DNA from 3 places in the Streptomyces sp. NPDC107575 genome. Region 1 is predicted to be linked to each of the others. Evidence: riboswitches for the same ligand, from Rfam matches in the RefSeq annotation. Region 1 holds a riboswitch; each other region holds the start of a gene.
The links. Region 1 has a riboswitch for cyclic di-AMP ahead of ACZ7L4_RS07325 (M23 family metallopeptidase). Riboswitches for the same ligand answer to the same signal wherever they lie in the genome.

Region 1 (5,574 bases):
CCGCGGAGACGAACGTGGAGACCCCGCTGGCGCCGGTGACTCCCCCGCCCCTGCGGTGCAGGCGGGACAGGAGGGCGATGCCGATGGCGCCGGACTGGGCGAACAGGCCGATGCGCCCGGGGCGCGGCATCTCGGGGGCGAGCGAGGCGTTGAGCCGGACCTCCGGTGACGTGTTGACGACCCCGAAGGCGTTCGGCCCCACGATGCGCATTCCGTAGCTGCGGGCCTGGCGGACCAGGGCGCGCTGGCGCTCGCGGCCCTCGGCCCCGCTCTCCGCGTAGCCGGCGGAGACCACGACGAGGCCCTGCACGCCGCGCTCGCCGCACTCGGCGACGACCTCGGGGACGTCCGGGGCGGGCACGGCGACGACGGCCAGGTCGACCGGTTCGGCCGGGTCGATGTCGCGTACGGAGCGGTGGGCGGGCACCCCGTCGATCTCGGTGACGTCGGCACCGAACGCCTGGTTCACCGCGTACAGGCGTCCGGTGAAACCCGCGTCCTTCAGGTTGTCGAGAACGCTGCGGCCCACTCCTCCGGCCGCACGGCCCACGCCGATCACGGCGACGGAGCCGGGCGCGAGCAGGCGCTGCACCGAGCGGGCCTCGGCGCGCTGCTCGCGCGCGTGCTGCACCGCGAGCGAGGCCTCCGTGGGCTCGATGTCGAACTCCAGGCGGACGACGCCGTCCTCGAAGCTGCGCTTCTGCGTGTATCCGGCGTCCCGGAACACCTTGATCATCTTGCTGTTGGCGGGAAGCACCTCGGCGGCGAACCGGCGGATGCCGCGCTCCCGTGCGACGGCCGCGATGTGCTCCAGGAGCGCGGAGGCGACCCCGCGGCCCTGGTGGGCGTCCTGCACGAGGAAGGCGACCTCCGCCTCGTCGGCGGGCGCGGTGGCCGGCATGCCCTGCGCGTTGATCCGGTCGTAGCGCACCGTGGCGATGAACTCGCCGCCGATCGTGACCGCGAGACCGACCCGGTCCACGTAGTCGTGATGGGTGAAGCGGTGCACGTCCTTGGCGGACAGCCGGGGGTAGGGCGCGAAGAAGCGGTAGTACTTCGACTCGTCCGAGACCTGTTCGTAGAAGCTGGTCAGGTGCTCCGCGTCCGCGGTGGTGATGGGCCTGATCCGCGCGGTGCCGCCGTCGCGCAGCACGATGTCGGCCTCCCAGTGGGCGGGGTACGCATGGCGGTCCGACGGGGTCTCCATGCCGCAAGGGTAGGGCCGGGCACCGACAGACGGCGGTCGGTCGTACGGGTCGCGGCCCGTGCGTACGGAAGGCACCCTATGGAGGACCGAAGGGCCGTGCCGGTGAGGACCTGGGTCCGCGTCACGCACGCCTCCCGATATGGAACACTGGTCTAGACAACCGTGAGACACCTGAAGGGCAGCATCACATGGCTGAGCGCCGCGTCAACGTCGGCTGGGCCGAGGGCCTCCACGCCCGCCCCGCTTCCATCTTCGTCCGCGCTGCCACGGCCGCCGGCGTTCCCGTGACGATCGCCAAGGCCGACGGCAACCCCGTCAACGCCGCCTCCATGCTGGCCGTGCTCGGCCTGGGCGCGCAGGGCGGCGAAGAGATCGTGCTGGCCTCCGACGCCGAGGGCGCGGACGCCGCGCTCGACCGTCTGGCGAAGCTGGTCGCCGAGGGGCTCGAGGAGCTTCCCGAGACCGTCTGACGTAGAGACAAAAGCTGTACGACTGAGCCGCGCGCTCCCTTTCGGGGCGTGCGGCTTTTTCGTTCCCTGATGCGGCACCAATTCGGCGACGAGAAACAGGCAGAAATAGGCAGCGGAAATTACCCCGCGTCTCGTTCGACCCATTCTCCGAATAGCGCGCTTCTTTGTATACGGCGCCGTTGTTAAACCTGACGCCCCACCGTGTTGACTGCATGTTGCGAAGTCCTCACACGCTCGCCCGCGCGGGGGACGCGCAGCTTGTGGGCGGCCGTCGCACGCTCCGCGTGCAGGGCGGCCAGGGCGCGCGCACGCTCCGCGTCGCCCCGCGCCACGGCGTCGACGATGGCGCCGTGCTCGGCCCAGGACTCCGCCGGCCGTGCCGGGCTCTCCACGGCGTACATCCAGGCGATCTTGTGGCGCAGCTGGGTGAGCAGGGTGATCAGCCCTGGGCTGCCGGAGGCCTGGACGAGCGTCTCGTGGAACCAGCTGCCGAGCGAGCGCAGATCCTCGCTCTGACCTCGCCTCGAGCGCTCCTGCCCCAGCCTGACCAGGCCGCGCAGCACCTTGAGGTGGGCCTCGGTGCGGCGCTGCGCGGCGCGGGCGGCGCCCATGGGTTCGAGCAGCATGCGGATCTCCAGGAGGTCGGCCGCCTCCCGCTCCGTGGGTTCGGCCACGCACGCGCCCGCGTGCCTGCGCGTGACGACGAACCCCTCCGCCTCCAGGGTGCGCAGCGCCTCCCTGACGGGCACGCGCGAGACCCCGTAGCGACGCGCGAGCAGTTCCTCGGTGAGCCTGCCGCCGCGCTCGTAGACGCCGGCGACGATGTCGTCGCGGATCGCTGTGCATACCGACTGCGCGGGAATGCGCATGACTCGACCTCCGCCTCAACGCCCGCGATACGCGGTCGATTGACGCCCGGTCAAGCACGAATGACGCGCGGCCGGAACGTTTACCCGAAGACTCTATTCCACCGGAGTTGAATTTCCGACGAGGGAACTGAATCCGGGGATATTTTTTGGACAGTGCGGAGCCGGGAACGCGAAAGCCCCGGCTCGGGGAGCCGGGGCTTTCGTGGAGTGTGCTGTCGGGTCAGACGTTCACACCGTGCTGGCGCAGGTACGCGACGGGGTCGATGTCCGAGCCGTAGTCGGGGCCGGTGCGGGCCTCGAAGTGGAGGTGCGGGCCCGTGACGTTGCCGGTGGCACCGGAGAGGCCTATCTGCTGGCCGGGGGTGACGTCCTGGCCGACGGAGACGCCGATCGAGGACATGTGACCGTACTGGGTGTACGTGCCGTCCTTCATCTTGATCACGACGTTGTTGCCGTACGCGCCGCCCCAGCCGGCCTCGACGACGGTGCCCATGCCCACCGCGTGCACCGAAGTGCCGCTGGAGGCGTGGAAGTCGATGCCGGTGTGGCTGCCGGAGGACCACAGGCCACTGCCGGCCTGGTAGGCGGTGGAGACGTACGAGCCGGCGATCGGCGACACGAAGCTGTTCAGGCGCTTGCGCTCGGCCTCACGGGCGGCGCGCTCCTTGGCCTCGCGCTCCTTCTCGGCCTTCTCCGCGGCCCGCTTCTTGGCCTCCGCCTCGGCCTTGCGCTTGGCCTCCTCGGCCTTCTTCTTGGCCTCGGCCTCGGCCTTCGCCTTGGCGGCGGCCTTCTGCTGCGCGGTGGCCTGCGCGTCGATCTGCTCGGCCAGGGAGTCGCCGATGGCGACGGCCTGCGTGAGGCCGTCGTGCGGGGCGACCGCGGTGTCGGCGGCGAGAGCGGGGGCGGCGAGACCGCCCACCACGCCCGTCGTGGTGATGGCGGCGACGCCTGCGACCTGAGCGGTGGTACGCGTCAGGCGGCTGGGACGGCGGTGCTTCCCGGTGGCACGGGTGAACCCCATGAAGTGGCTGGTCCTTTCCTTCCTTCTCGCCTACCGGGTTAGCTGACGGGTTCGGAGCAGGAAGGTCTCCTACGGGCCCCCTCCCCTCACGGGAAGAGCGCCCGATTCACCCCAGGGACTTCGGTGGGTCCCCGGCTCCCCTGGCTCGCACCACGGGGACTCGGCGATGACTGTCCGGTGTCGCGGGCGCGACGTACGTCTGGCGGACAGCCGGAGGGAACGCTAAGCGGGGCATCTTTGGATCGACAAACAGAACCCGGCTTTTGTAGTGCACGCCACAGGGCAGAGAGGCAACCTCTACATCAATTCGGACATTTGTGATCGTGTGGTGATTGAAGGCGATCGTGACGGACGCCACGAAGCCCCGGCCGCCGATACCGGCGCCGGGGCTTCGTGGTGTGCCTGGAGAGGCGGACTCGGTCCGCTCAGCCCGCGACCACCGTCACCTCGCCGATACCGAGCGCCTTGACCGGCTCCTCGATCTGCGCGGCGTCGCCCACCAGGATCGTCACCAGGCGGTCCGCCGGGAACGCGCTCACGACGGCCGCCGTGGCCTCCACGGTGCCAGTGGCGGCCAGCTGCCGGTACACCTGTGCCTGGAAGTCGTCCGGCAGGTGCTGCTCGACCTGGTCGGCGAGGGTGCTCGCGACGGCCGCGGCGGTCTCGAACTTCAGCGGGGCCACACCCACCAAGTTCTGTACGGCGGTGTCCCGTTCGGCATCCGTCAGCCCCTCGGCCGCCAGCGTGCGCAGCACCTTCCACAGGTCGTCGAGCGCGGGCCCGGTGTTCGGCGTGTCCACCGAGCCGCTGATGGCGAGCATCGCCGCACCACTGCCGTCGGGCGCGGAGCGCAGCACCTGGGCGAAGGAGCGCACACCGTAGGTGTAGCCCTTCTCCTCGCGCAGGACGCGGTCCAGACGCGACGTCAGGGTGCCGCCCAGGCAGTACGTGCCGAGGACCTGAGCGGGCCACACACGGTCGTGCTTGTCCGGTCCGACCCGGCCGATCAGCAACTGCGTCTGCACGGCGCCCGGGCGGTCCACGATGATCACGCGGCCGGTGTCGTCGGCCACGACCGGCGGCACGGGGCGCGGCTCGGCGGTGTCGCCCGTCCAGGCGCCGAGCGTGTCGGCGAGGAGGGCGTCCAGGTCGATGCCCGTCAGGTCGCCCACGACGACGGCCGTGGCGGTGGCGGGGCGTACGTGCCGGTCGTAGAAGGCGCGCACCGCCGCCGCGTCGATGGCCGAGACGGTCTCCTCGGTGCCCTGGCGCGGGCGCGACACGCGCGCGTCGGCCGGGAAGAGCTGCTTGGAGAGCTCCTTGGCGGCGCGCCGGGCCGGGTTGGCGCTCTCGTGCGGGATCTCGTCCAGGCGGTTGCGGACGAGGCGCTCGATCTCGCTGTCGTCGAAGGCGGGGGCGCGCAGCGCGTCGGCCAGGAGGGCGAGGCCCTTGGACAGACGCGAGGCCGGCACTTCGAGGGAGGCGCGGACGCCGGGGTGGTCGGCGTGCGCGTCCATCGTGGCGCCGCAGCGCTCCAGCTCGGCGGCGAACTCCTCGGCGGAGTGCTTGTCGGTGCCCTCGTTGAAGGCCCGCGCCATGATGGTCGAGACGCCGTCGAGCCCCTTCGGCTCGGCGTCCAGCGGTGCGTCCAGCTGCACCTCCACGGCGACGACCTGCTGACCGGGCCGGTGGCAGCGCAGCACCGTCAGACCGTTGGGCAGCGCGCCGCGCTCAGGGGCCGGGAACGCCCACGGCTTGGGCTCGCCCGCCTGCGGCCGGGGGTGGAAGTCCATGTTCGCGAGCTGATCCGTCACTGGCCCGCCTCCTCGGTGATCTCGGCGGTCTCGGTGTCGGCGGGCGCCGTCGGCTCGTATACGAGGGACGCGCGGTTGTCGGGGCGCAGGCGCGCCTTGGCGACCTCCTGGACCTCCTCGGCGGTCACGTCCAGGACGCGCCCCACGGCGGTCAGGGCGAGCTGCGGGTCGCCGAACAGGACGGCGTAGCGGC
Region 2 (5,574 bases), on a different contig from region 1:
CACGACCGCCCCCGCGAACTGTGGCCCCAGCTCATCGACGCCCTCGCGGCGCACACCGACCGGGGCGACGGACCGGCCTGACTCAAGGGCGCGTCACGCCACCCGCGTCGCCCCCGCGAACGGCATCTCGTCGATCGGGGCCACCCGGACCGGCGCGCTCGGGTTCGGGGCGTGGATCATCTTGCCGCCGCCGATGTAGAGGCCCACGTGGCTGATCGAGGAGTAGAAGAAGACCAGGTCGCCCGGCTGGAGCCGGGACTTCGGAATGCGGGGGCCCGCGTCGATCTGGGAGTACGTCGTGCGGGGGATGGAGACCCCGGCGGCCTTGTACGCGGCCTGCGTCAGGCCCGAGCAGTCGAAGGCGGACGGGCCGGTGGCGCCCCAGACGTAGGGGCTGCCGAGGGCGCCGTAGGCGAAGGAGATCGCGGCTTTGGCGCGGGAGTTGGGCGCTGCGGAGAGGTCGGCGCGCTCCGCCGAGCGTGAGGCGTGTCCGCTCTGTGCGGCGGTGGGGGTGCGCTCTTCGGGGGTGAGGCGGTCGAGGAGGCGGCGGGCCTCCGAGAGTTTTCGCTTCACCTTCTTCTTGTTGTCCGCCAGCTCGGCCTTCTTGGCGCGCAGCTCGGAGAGCGTGCTGTCGGCGTCGCCGCGCAGCTGGTCGATCTCGCGCAGCTCACCCCGTACGCGGGTGACCGCGGCGGCCTGCCGCGCCCCCATGCGCTCCGTGAGGGAGGCCTTGTCGAGGTAGGCGTCGGGGGAGGAGGACAGGAGCAGCTGGACCGACGGGTCCACGCCGCCCGTGCGGTACTGGGACGCCGCGACCGAACCCAGTTTCTCGCGCTCGGAGTTGAGGGACTCGGTGCGCCGGGACGCCTCGTCCTGGAGGGCGTCCACCTTCTTCCGCGCGCCGTCCGCCTTCTCCTTCGCGCCGTTGTACTTCTGGGTGGCGACCTCCGCCTCCTGGTACAGCCTGTCGACCTTGGCCTTCACCTGGGCCGGGCTGAGCTCGGGCTCCGCGTGCGCCGCCCCGCCGTCGAGGGCGGTGACGCCTGCGGCGGAGGCGAGGGCGAGGGTGGCCGCGGTGCGGGCCCTGCCGCCGCTGAGCGGACGCGGTCGGGGCTTGCGGTGCGCTGCCGGCACAAGGTCCTCCTCTGGGGGCCGCCCGTCCGAAACGCACGGACCCCGGTCGCGCGTCCGGCGGCGGCCCGCACAGGGGGAGCGGGTCGCCGCCGGACCTTTCTCGGCGGTGGTGTCCGACTGCCGCCCCTGGCCCGGGCGGCGGTGGGGAGCCGGTCACCTGAGGAAGGACGCTAAACCTCTGCGTAACGGGTTGGTGCCGGATTGTTCGCAACTGGTCTGTTTGTTACGGATGGTGGCGGAGAGTGATAACAGAGTGGCAAAGGGGTGCGCGTAGTGGCCCATGGGCGTCCGGTTAGGCTCCGAACCATGGACGTACTCATCCACCTCTTCGTCGGCCTGCACATCATCGGCATCGCCTCGCTGCTCGGCGGCTTCCTCACGCAGATGTCGGCGATGAAGGAGGGCGCGGCCCGCTTCAACAAGGCGATGCTGCACGGCGCCCTGACCATGCTGGTGACCGGCGTCGCCCTGGTCGGCCTCAACCAGGCCGACGGCAGCACCGTCAACAACATCAAGATCGGCGTGAAGCTCGCGCTCCTGATCGTGATCCTCGGCATCGTCTACGTGAAGCGGGACGAGGAGAAGGCGGAGAAGGGCCTCTTCATCACCGTCGGCGCGCTCACCGTCGTCAACATCTTCATCGCGGTGCTCTGGACCTGAGCGACCGCGCACAGGCCGTACGCGCCGTGCACACGGAAGGGCCCGGCAGGCCGTGACCTGCCGGGCCCTTCCGCGTACGTACGTCAGGCCGGCCGCACCACACTGTGGATCGACGACGTGCCGTCGTAGTAGATCGACTCCTCGCGCACGACCGCGCCCGGCTTCGGCGCGTGGACCATCATGCCGTCGCCCATGTAGAGGCCCACGTGGCTGATGTCGTCGTAGAAGAACACCAGGTCACCGGGTTGGATGTCGGAGAGCGGCACCGTCTTGCCGATCTCGACCTGGTCCCAGGTCGTCCGCGGCAGCGAGATCCCCGCGGACTTCCACGCCGCCTGCGTCAGGCCCGAGCAGTCGTACGAGTCCGGGCCCGTGGCGCCCCACACGTACGGCTTGCCCTCCTGTGCCTTGGCGAACGCGAGCGCCTGCGCGGCCTTCGTCGCGTACGAGGCGTCGGAGGAACCGGACGACGACCCCGAGGAACCGGACGAGGAGCCGGACGACTGCTCCTTCGCCGCCTCGGCCGCCTTCCGCTTCGCCGCTTCCTCGGCCTTCTGCTTGGCGGCCAGCTCCGCCGCCTTCTTGCGGGCGGCCTCCTCCTTGGCCTTCTCGATCGCGGCGAGCCGCGCCTTCTCCTCGGCGGTCAGCTTGGACAGCAGCTGACGCGCGTCGGAGAGCTTCGTCTGCACGGTCTCCTTCGTGGACCTCAGCTCGGTCTGCGAATCGGTGAGGTCCTCCAGGCTCGACTGCGCCTCGGTGCGCTTCTTCGCGGTCTCGCGCGTCTGCTTCTGATAGTCGTCGATCGACTTCTTCTGCTCCTCGGTCAGCCGGCTCATCAGCTGGCGCTGCGAGAAGTAGTCCTCCGGGTCGTCCGCGAGGAACATGGTCGCGGTGTCGCTCACACTGCCCGAGCGGTACTGCTCGGCGGCGTACCTGCCGAGCTTCTGGCGGGCCGTGTTCATCTCCTCGGTGCGCTGCGCGACATCGTCGAGGAGCTTGTCGACCTGCCGCTTCTTGGCGTCGGTCCGTTCCTTCGCCCCGTTGTACTTCTGGGTGGCGACCTCGGCCTGCCGGTACAGGGAGTCGACCTTCTTCTGCACCTCCTCCAGGCGCGGCTTGGACGACGGCTGCGCGGGCGCGGCCTGGGCCGTCTGCGAGAGCAGGGCCACGGAGGTGAGGGCGGCGGTCGTGATCCCGACCGCGGGGGTCGTGCGAAGACCGCCGGTCATCCGGGAACGGCTGCGGGGCTTGCGGTGCGACGCCAAGGCAGGCGACTCCTTCCGTCGTCCGCCTACCGAGTTAGCTGTCGGGTTCGGGCGTGGAAGGCTGCCCTACGGTCGGCTGACCGATTCACCCCAAGGTCGGTTGGGTCCCCGGTTCCCTGCCTCGCGGCGTACGGGACTCGGCGGGGGCTTCCCGTTCGCCGCGACATTCGCGGGCGGGGGGACGGGCTGCCCGGCTGCACCGTAGCCAACTCGTGTGGCTGCTGTGAAGGTTGATGTTCGATATGCCCGATACATTTTCGTGATCTGCCCTCTGGAGGGCTCTTGGAGTTCCGAAGGCAGCCACGGGTTGTCAGTGGGGCGGCCTAGACTCGTAGAGCGATGAGCAGCCTCTTTGACGACAGCTTCCTGACCGGCCTCCAGAAGGGCGCGCCCGGCTCCCCGAGCGGTGAGCAGGAACCCCCGCCGCCGCCCCCGGACCCCGAGTACGACGACGGGGCCCCGGAGCCGATGCCGGACGGGCTGTTCGGCGTGCCCCCCGAGCGCGACGCCCACTACCGGAACGGCGCCCCGCGCCCGGTCCTCGACCCGGCCTCCCTCCTGGAGGGGCTGAACGAGAACCAGCGCGCGGCCGTGGTGCACGGCGGCTCCCCCCTGCTCATCGTCGCCGGCGCCGGATCGGGCAAGACCCGCGTCCTCACGCACCGCATCGCGTACCTGCTCGCCCAGCGCGGCGTGCACCCCGGCCAGATCCTCGCGATCACGTTCACGAACAAGGCCGCGGGCGAGATGAAGGAGCGTGTCGAGGACCTGGTCGGCCCGCGCGCGAACGCGATGTGGGTGTCCACCTTCCACAGCGCCTGTGTCCGCATCCTGCGCCGGGAGAGCAAGAAGCTGGGCTTCACGTCCTCCTTCTCGATCTACGACGCCGCCGACAGCAAGCGGCTCATGGCGCTCGTCTGCCGCGACCTGGACCTCGACCCGAAGAAGTTCCCGCCGAAGTCCTTCAGCGCCAAGATCAGCAACTTGAAGAACGAGCTGATCGACGAGGAGGACTTCGCGGGGACCGCCGCCGACGGCTTCGAGAAGACCCTCGCCCAGGCCTACGCGATGTACCAGGCCCGCCTGCGCGAGGCGAACGCGCTGGACTTCGACGACCTGATCATGACGACGGTGAACCTGCTGCGCGCGTTCCCGGACGTCGCCGAGCACTACCGCCGCCGCTTCCGCCACGTCCTCGTCGACGAGTACCAGGACACGAACCACGCGCAGTACGCGCTGGTGCGCGAGCTGGTCGGCCCCACCGAGGGCGAGGGCGCCGACCCGGCCGAGCTGTGCGTCGTGGGTGACGCGGACCAGTCGATCTACGCGTTCCGCGGCGCCACGATCCGCAACATCCTGCAGTTCGAAGAGGACTACACGAACGCGACGACGATCATGCTGGAGCAGAACTACCGCTCCACGCAGACGATCCTCAGCGCGGCGAACGCGGTGATCGAGCGCAACGAGTCGCGCCGCCCCAAGAACCTGTGGACGAACGAGGGCCCCGGCGCCCAGATCACGGGCTACGTCGCGGACACCGAGCACGACGAGGCGCAGTTCATCGCCGACGAGATCGACCGGCTCACCGACGCGGGCGACGCGCTCGCGGGCGACGTCGCGGTCTTCTACCGGACGAACGCGCAGTCCCGTGTCTTCGAAGAGATCTTCATCCGCACCGGCCTGCCCTACAAGGTCGTCGGCGGCGTCCGCTTCTACGAGCGCAAGGAGGTCAGGGACGTCCTGGCCTACCTGCGGGTGCTCTCCAACCCCGAGGACTCGGTGCCGCTGCGCCGCATCCTCAACGTGCCCAAGCGCGGCATCGGCGACCGCGCCGAAGCGATGATCGACGCGCTCTCCCAGCGCGAGAAGATCTCCTTCCCGCAGGCGCTGCGCCGCGTCGACGAGGCGTACGGGATGGCGGCCCGCTCGGCGAACGCCGTGAAGCGGTTCAACACGCTGATGGAGGACCTCCGCACGATCGTGGAGTCGGGCGCCGGCCCGGCCACGGTCCTCGAGGCCATCCTGGAGCGCACCGGCTACCTCGCCGAACTGCAGGCCTCCACCGACCCGCAGGACGAGACCCGGATCGAGAACCTCCAGGAACTCGCCGCCGTGGCCCTGGAGTTCGAGCAGGAGGCAGGCGAGGAGGGCGAGTCCGAGACGGGCGGCGGAGGGCTCTCCGACTTCCTGGAGCGCGTCGCCCTCGTCGCCGACTCCGACCAGATCCCGGACGACGAGGAGAACAGCGACGGCGTCATCACGCTGATGACGCTGCACACGGCCAAGGGCCTCGAGTTCCCCGTCGTCTTCCTGACCGGCCTCGAGGACGGCGTCTTCCCGCACATGCGCTCCCTCGGCCAGGCCAAGGAGCTGGAGGAGGAGCGCCGCCTCGCGTACGTGGGCATCACGCGCGCGCGGCAGCGGCTCTATCTGACCCGCGCCTCGATGCGCAGCGCCTGGGGCCAGCCCTCGTACAACCCGCCCTCCCGCTTCCTGGAGGAGATCCCGGCCGGGC
Region 3 (5,574 bases), on a different contig from region 1:
AGGAGCTGCCCGCCTACGTCGCCGCGGGCTGGCTCGCCCCGCCGGAGCCGTTCGCACTCGGCTCGCTGAAGGCGCGGCGCCTGGCCCGCGACTTCGCCACGCACTACGGCGGCCGGGCGGCCGCGACGGCGGTCGTCGAGTACGAGGACTTCGCGACGTCCCTCGCGCTGCTGCGCCACCGCGGCCGCAAGGGCAGAGCGGGCGCGGACTTCGTGTCCCGGGAGCGGGAGCTGCTCGAGGCGCTGTGGGCGCGGCGCGGCTACGCACGCCCGGCGCTCGCGTACGGCTCCCAGATCGCGGCGCCGATGTGGCTGCCCCCGGTGTACGCGGGCCCCTTGGCGCAGGGCCCCACGTACCCCGCGTACACCTACAACCCCTACCGGTACTGAAGACGGCCCTGCCGAGGGCTCACGCGGAAGCCGCCGTCAGCCGGTCGAGCTCCGCCTGCGTCAGCCGCACGTCCGCCACCGCGAGCAGCGCCGGGAGCTGTTCGACGATCCGGGCGGACGCGATGGGCGCCGTCACCGTGGGCTGCGCGGCGAGCCAGGCGAGGGCGACCGTGGCGATCTGCGCGTCGTGGGCCTGGGCGATCTCGTCGAGGGCGGTCAGGACCCGCTGCCCGCGCTCGGTCTCCAGGTGCTTGCCCGCACCGGCGGCCCGCGCGCTGTCGACGGCGACGCCCGGCCGGTACTTGCCGGTCAGGAAGCCGGAGGCGAGCGCGTAGTAGGGCACGGATCCGAGGCCCTCACGGGCGGCGACGTCCTGGAGCGCGCCCTCGTACGTGTCGCGGGAGACGAGGTTGTAGTGCGGCTGGAGCGCGACGTAGCGGGCGAGGCCCTCGCGCTCGGAGAGGTCGAGGGCCTCCTGGAGGCGCTCGGCGGAGATGTTGGAGGCGGCGATGTGCCGTACCTTGCCGGCCTTCACCAGTTCGTCGAGGGCGCCGATGAACTCCTCGACCGGCACCTCGGGGTTGTCGTAGTGCGTGTAGTACAGGTCGATGTGGTCGGTGCCCAGACGCTTCAGGGAGGCGTCGGCCGCGGCCTTGATGTTGGCGGCGGACAGGCCCTGGTACTCGGGGTGCTGACTGCCCTTGGTGGCGATGACGACGTCGTCGCGGCGGCCACGGGAGGCCAGCCACTTGCCGATGACGGTCTCCGACTCACCGCCCCGGTTGCCGTCCACCCAGGCCGAGTACACATCGGCGGTGTCGATGAAGTTGCCGCCCGCGGCGACGTACGCGTCGAGCACCTCGAAGGACGTGGCCTCGTCGGCGGTCCAGCCGAAGACGTTGCCGCCCAGGGAGAGCGGGAAGACCTCGAGGTCGGAGGTGCCGAGCTTGCGCAGCGAGGGAGAGGAGGAAGTCATGCTCCGCCTCAACACCCGTACGGAATACGGTATTCCGTGCTCCCGCCGGAAAGTGCCCCAAGAATGGGCAAACCGGCAGCCCTGACGTCGGGGGGTCAGCGCCAGGACCGCCGGGGTTCACGGGTTCAGGGGGTGAGGCCCTTGTCGCGCAGCCACGACGCGGGGTCGACGCCGGTGGACTGGCCGTCGGGGTGGACCTCCAGGTGGAGGTGCGGCCCGGTGACATTGCCCGTGGCGCCCACGCGGCCTATGACGTCGCCGGTGGAGACCTTCTGGCCCGCGCTGACGTTGAGCGAGGACTGGTGGCAGAACCACAGCTCGGTGCCGTCGTCGAGGGTGAGCACCGTGCGGTAGCCGTACGCGCCCGCCCAGCCGGCCTCCGTGACCGTGCCGGAGTGGATGGCGCGGATCGGGGTACCGGTGGAGGCGGCGAAGTCGAGGCCCGTGTGGTAGCCGGAGGACCACATGGAGCCGGGCTGGCCGAAGGTGCCGGAGAGCGTGTACGAGGCGACCGGGAGCTTGAAGCTGGCGGCCAGCTTGCGCAGCCGCTCCTCCTCCGCCTTGCGGCGGGCCTCCGCCTCGGCCTTCTTCTTCGCGGCGAGCTCCTTGGCCTTGGCCGCGTCCTGCTTGGCAGCGGCCTCCTCGGCCGCCTTCTTGGCGGCGGCCTCCTCGGCGGCCTGCTTCGCGGTGGCGTCGGCCGCGTCCTGCTGCGTCTCGGCCTGCTGCATGATGCGGGCCCGCAGCGCCTCGCCGGCGCCGGTCTGTCCGTCGGCGGCCTCGGCCTGGGTGATTCCGGCGCCGCTCAGCGGGGAGGCGGTGGCGTCGGAGTCGGAACCGGAGTCCGAACCGTCGGACATCAGCGAGCCCACGCCCGGCAGCGACTTGGCCTCGGGCAGCGAGTCCTTGACCGCGGAGAGGTCGGGCATGGAGATGTGGACCGGCGGCTTGCCGCCCTGTGCGGTGGCGATGCCGCCCGCGCCGACGGCGGCGACCACGCCGACGCCGAGAACGGTGGAGCTGCGGGCGAATCCACCGCGGCGGCGGGCCACGCGATGCCTGCCGCGGACGGGCGCGATGGAATCCTCGGTGGGATTCCACTCCTCCCAGGTCTCCTGCTCGACGCCGGAGTCGTCTTCGGGGCCGTAGAAGAAGTCGGGGGCAGGCCGGTTGGACGCCACGGGGGCGCTCTCCTTTCCTTCCTTCTCGCCTACCGGGTTAGCTGACGGGTTCGGAGCAGGAAGGTCTCCTACGGACACCAAAGGTGTCCGATTCACCCCAAGTTGGTGGTTCCCCGGCTCCCTTGCGGGATTAGGCGCGTGCGCACGGAGCCGTCTCTTGTGACGGCTGGGACGACCGCGCTGCGTTATCGAACGTTAATAGACAGCAGACAGTAATTCCAAGCGCTTCCCACTGATCGTTCACGACTCTGGCCAGGACTTTTCGGGACACCAGTGGGCGGAATGGGGCGAGTTGACGTCACACCGTCCCCACATTCAACGAACTCAACCTTCTGACGGTACGTCAATTGTTATGCGGAGCGACGCCGTTCGACTACGGTCGGCTACCTCGGGTAACAAACGATCAAGGAACTCAGGTGCGCCGCACGGCGAGCAGCGCCATGTCGTCCGTCGTCCCGTTGCCGGTGTGCGCGCGCACCTCCGCGGCGAGGGCCGCGAGGAGTTCCTCGGGCCCGGGGAAGACGCGGCCCGACAGCCGGGCCGCCGGATCGTAGAAGCGGCCGCTCGCGTCGCGCGCCTCGGAGAGCCCGTCGGTGTAGAGCAGCAGCGTGGCCGCGGACGGGAACGCCGCCTCGACGGCCCGGTCGGGCCAGCTGCCGAGTTCGCTCATGCCGAGCGGCAGCGCCGCCTGGGACGGGTCGAGTGCGCGTACGGTGCCGTCGCCGAGCAACAGCAGCGGGGCGGGGTGGCCGCGGTTGAGGACCCGGACGAGGTCGACGCCGTGCGGGATCTCGGCGAGCACCGCGGTGGTGAAGCCCTCGAAGTCGTCGATGCCGCTGCGCCGGGTGCCCTCGCGGGCCAGGGCCCGCTCCAGGCGCTGGGCGACCGCCTCCAGGGAGCCCTCCTGCTCCGCGGCCTCCCGGAACGCCCCGATGACGACGGCGACCGCGGCGACCGCGCCGAGCCCCTTGCCGCGCACGTCACCGACGATGATCCGGATGCCGTGCGGGGTGTCCTGGACCGCGTACAGGTCGCCGCCGATGAACGCGTCGGCCTGCGCCGCCTCGTAGCGCGCCGCGATGGCGAGGCCGCCGAGCCGCCGGGCCGGTTCGGGCAGCACCGCCAGCTGCGCGGCCTGGGCGATCTCGCGGGCGGAGGCCAGCTGCTCGTAGCTGCGGTAGACGATCCTGTTGAGCACACAGGCCAGCAGGCAGACGGTGGCCACGGTGACGATCTCCGTGACGAACACGGAGTCGAGGTGCTCCGTGAAGCGCAGGTGCACCGCGACGATCGCGCCGATCGACACCACGCCCACCAGGACCGTCGCGCCGAGCGAGAAGAACGGGGCGGCCACCAGGGGCGCCGCGCTGAACAGGGGGGCGCCGGGGAAGCCGCTGGGGGTGACGTACTCGTAGACCGCGCCGCCGATGACGAGCAGCAGGGGCAGCAGCCGCAGGAAGACCCGGGTGGTCGCGGCATCGGAGCCGTGCCTCCTCCGTCTCCCGCCGGTGCCTCCTGTTCGCTGCCCCACCACTCGTCTCCTGCCGCTCCCTGCCAGCTTCCGGCGTCTCACCAAGAGTTCCTGCACGGGGACGCGGAGGCGAGCAGGGGTGGGCCGTACGGGTGGGGAACGTGACGGGCGCAACACGGGCGAGCGTGCGCAAACACAAATGAACAGAGGCCGGAATCTCGATGAGATTCCGGCCTCTGTTCTTCAGTAGCGGGGACAGGATTTGAACCTGCGACCTCTGGGTTATGAGCCCAGCGAGCTACCGAGCTGCTCCACCCCGCGCCGTTGTGTTCACAACTCTACGCCATCAGGGGGAGTGAACGCGAATCGCTTCGCGTGACCGCTCACGCGGCGGCGTGCGTGAGCGTCTCCCACGCCACGAACAGGTCGTCCGTCCCCTCGGGGCGCTGCTTCCTGGTGAGCTTCTCGGTCTGCGGGAGATCCATCTTCAGCCGCCCCTGAAGGTGCTGGAGGCCGACCTCCGTGTCGGGCCCCATGTCCCGCTGCACCTTCCCGCCGCACAGCCAGGACGGGGCCTTGGTGCCCAGCTGGTACTTGGAGTGCAGTTCGAGCGCGGCGGCGAGCCGGTCCTTCACCTCTCCGTACAGGTCGACGCCCTGGTGCCAGGCGGTCTCGGCCATGTGGGAGGTGGCGGCGAGGGAGTAGCTGGCGTGCTTGAAGTTGCGGCAGGTCTCCTGGGCGAGCCCGTCCTTGAAGGTCTTCTGCCCGAACCAGTACGTCTGCAGTTCCTTCGGGGTGTCGATGCCGCTGCCCTTCGGCTTCACCGGCAGCTTCCCGTCGGAGGACAGGTAGAAGTACGCGGGGACGCGGGCCCTGAAGTGCCCGACGGCCTGGTCGAAGGCGCGCTGGTCGTTCAGGTAGACGCCCATGCTCATGGTTGCGTCGGCCATCACCAGGTCCCAGTTGCCGTTGAAGTCGGCGGAGCCGCCGCGCACTTCGGGCAGGTAGGCCTCGCGGAGCATCCGCTGGAACTTCAGCTCCTGCCCGTCCGGCCAGTCCTTGTACGTGTACTGCATCAGCTCGCCGGCCTTCGCCCAGGACGCGCCGGCCCAGGCGGCCTGCAGCCCGGCGTTGTCCTCGGTGTGCCCGGTGACCTTGTCCGACCAGGCGTTCATGATCTCGACGGCCTTGGCGGCGTGCGCCTTGTCGCGGGTGATGTTCCAGAGCAGGGCCTGCGTATAGGCGGCGATGGCGTCCTCGCGCTCCTCGACGCAGCCCTGTCCCGCCTCGGCGTCGAAGGGGCACTCGACGGTCGCGTACGGCTTGGCCTCGTAGTCGAGGTCGGCGTACTTGCTGGTGCTCATCTCCTTGTACGCGGAGATCCACGGCTCCTGTTTGCGGGCCACGTGGTCGCGGACCGCGGCCAGTTGGTCCTTGCCGACCAGGACGCCGGGGTGCGCGAAGGGGCCGCCGGAGGGCCGGTGCTCGGGGTGCGCCCCCACGTCGGAGTCGGTCCGTGTGGACGCGCCGCACGCCGTCGCGGCCACCACCAACAGGGGG

Region 2: another riboswitch for cyclic di-AMP. It lies ahead of ACZ7L4_RS22000 (C40 family peptidase); the one in region 1 lies ahead of ACZ7L4_RS07325 (M23 family metallopeptidase).
Region 3: another riboswitch for cyclic di-AMP. It lies ahead of ACZ7L4_RS32330 (M23 family metallopeptidase); the one in region 1 lies ahead of ACZ7L4_RS07325 (M23 family metallopeptidase).

What each region holds. Positions count from the first base shown of each region.
Region 1 is NZ_JBVKBG010000002.1:116,709-122,282, reverse strand. It holds gene ACZ7L4_RS07340 (bifunctional acetate--CoA ligase family protein/GNAT family N-acetyltransferase) at 1-1,207, opposite strand, end outside; gene ACZ7L4_RS07335 (HPr family phosphocarrier protein) at 1,396-1,677, shown strand; gene ACZ7L4_RS07330 (GntR family transcriptional regulator) at 1,860-2,546, opposite strand; gene ACZ7L4_RS07325 (M23 family metallopeptidase) at 2,767-3,567, opposite strand; cyclic di-AMP (ydaO/yuaA leader) riboswitch at 3,581-3,743, opposite strand; gene ACZ7L4_RS07320 (M16 family metallopeptidase) at 3,993-5,360, opposite strand; gene ACZ7L4_RS07315 (M16 family metallopeptidase) at 5,378-5,574, opposite strand, start outside.
Region 2 is NZ_JBVKBG010000004.1:508,951-514,524, forward strand. It holds gene ACZ7L4_RS21985 (alpha/beta fold hydrolase) at 1-81, shown strand, start outside; gene ACZ7L4_RS21990 (C40 family peptidase) at 94-1,134, opposite strand; gene ACZ7L4_RS21995 (hypothetical protein) at 1,441-1,794, shown strand; gene ACZ7L4_RS22000 (C40 family peptidase) at 1,878-3,059, opposite strand; cyclic di-AMP (ydaO/yuaA leader) riboswitch at 3,068-3,212, opposite strand; gene pcrA (DNA helicase PcrA) at 3,399-5,574, shown strand, end outside.
Region 3 is NZ_JBVKBG010000006.1:619,470-625,043, reverse strand. It holds gene ACZ7L4_RS32340 (PrsW family intramembrane metalloprotease) at 1-389, shown strand, start outside; gene ACZ7L4_RS32335 (aldo/keto reductase) at 409-1,365, opposite strand; gene ACZ7L4_RS32330 (M23 family metallopeptidase) at 1,491-2,543, opposite strand; cyclic di-AMP (ydaO/yuaA leader) riboswitch at 2,555-2,690, opposite strand; gene ACZ7L4_RS32325 (PP2C family protein-serine/threonine phosphatase) at 2,956-4,074, opposite strand; tRNA gene ACZ7L4_RS32320 (tRNA-Met) at 4,262-4,335, opposite strand; gene ACZ7L4_RS32315 (alginate lyase family protein) at 4,398-5,574, opposite strand, start outside.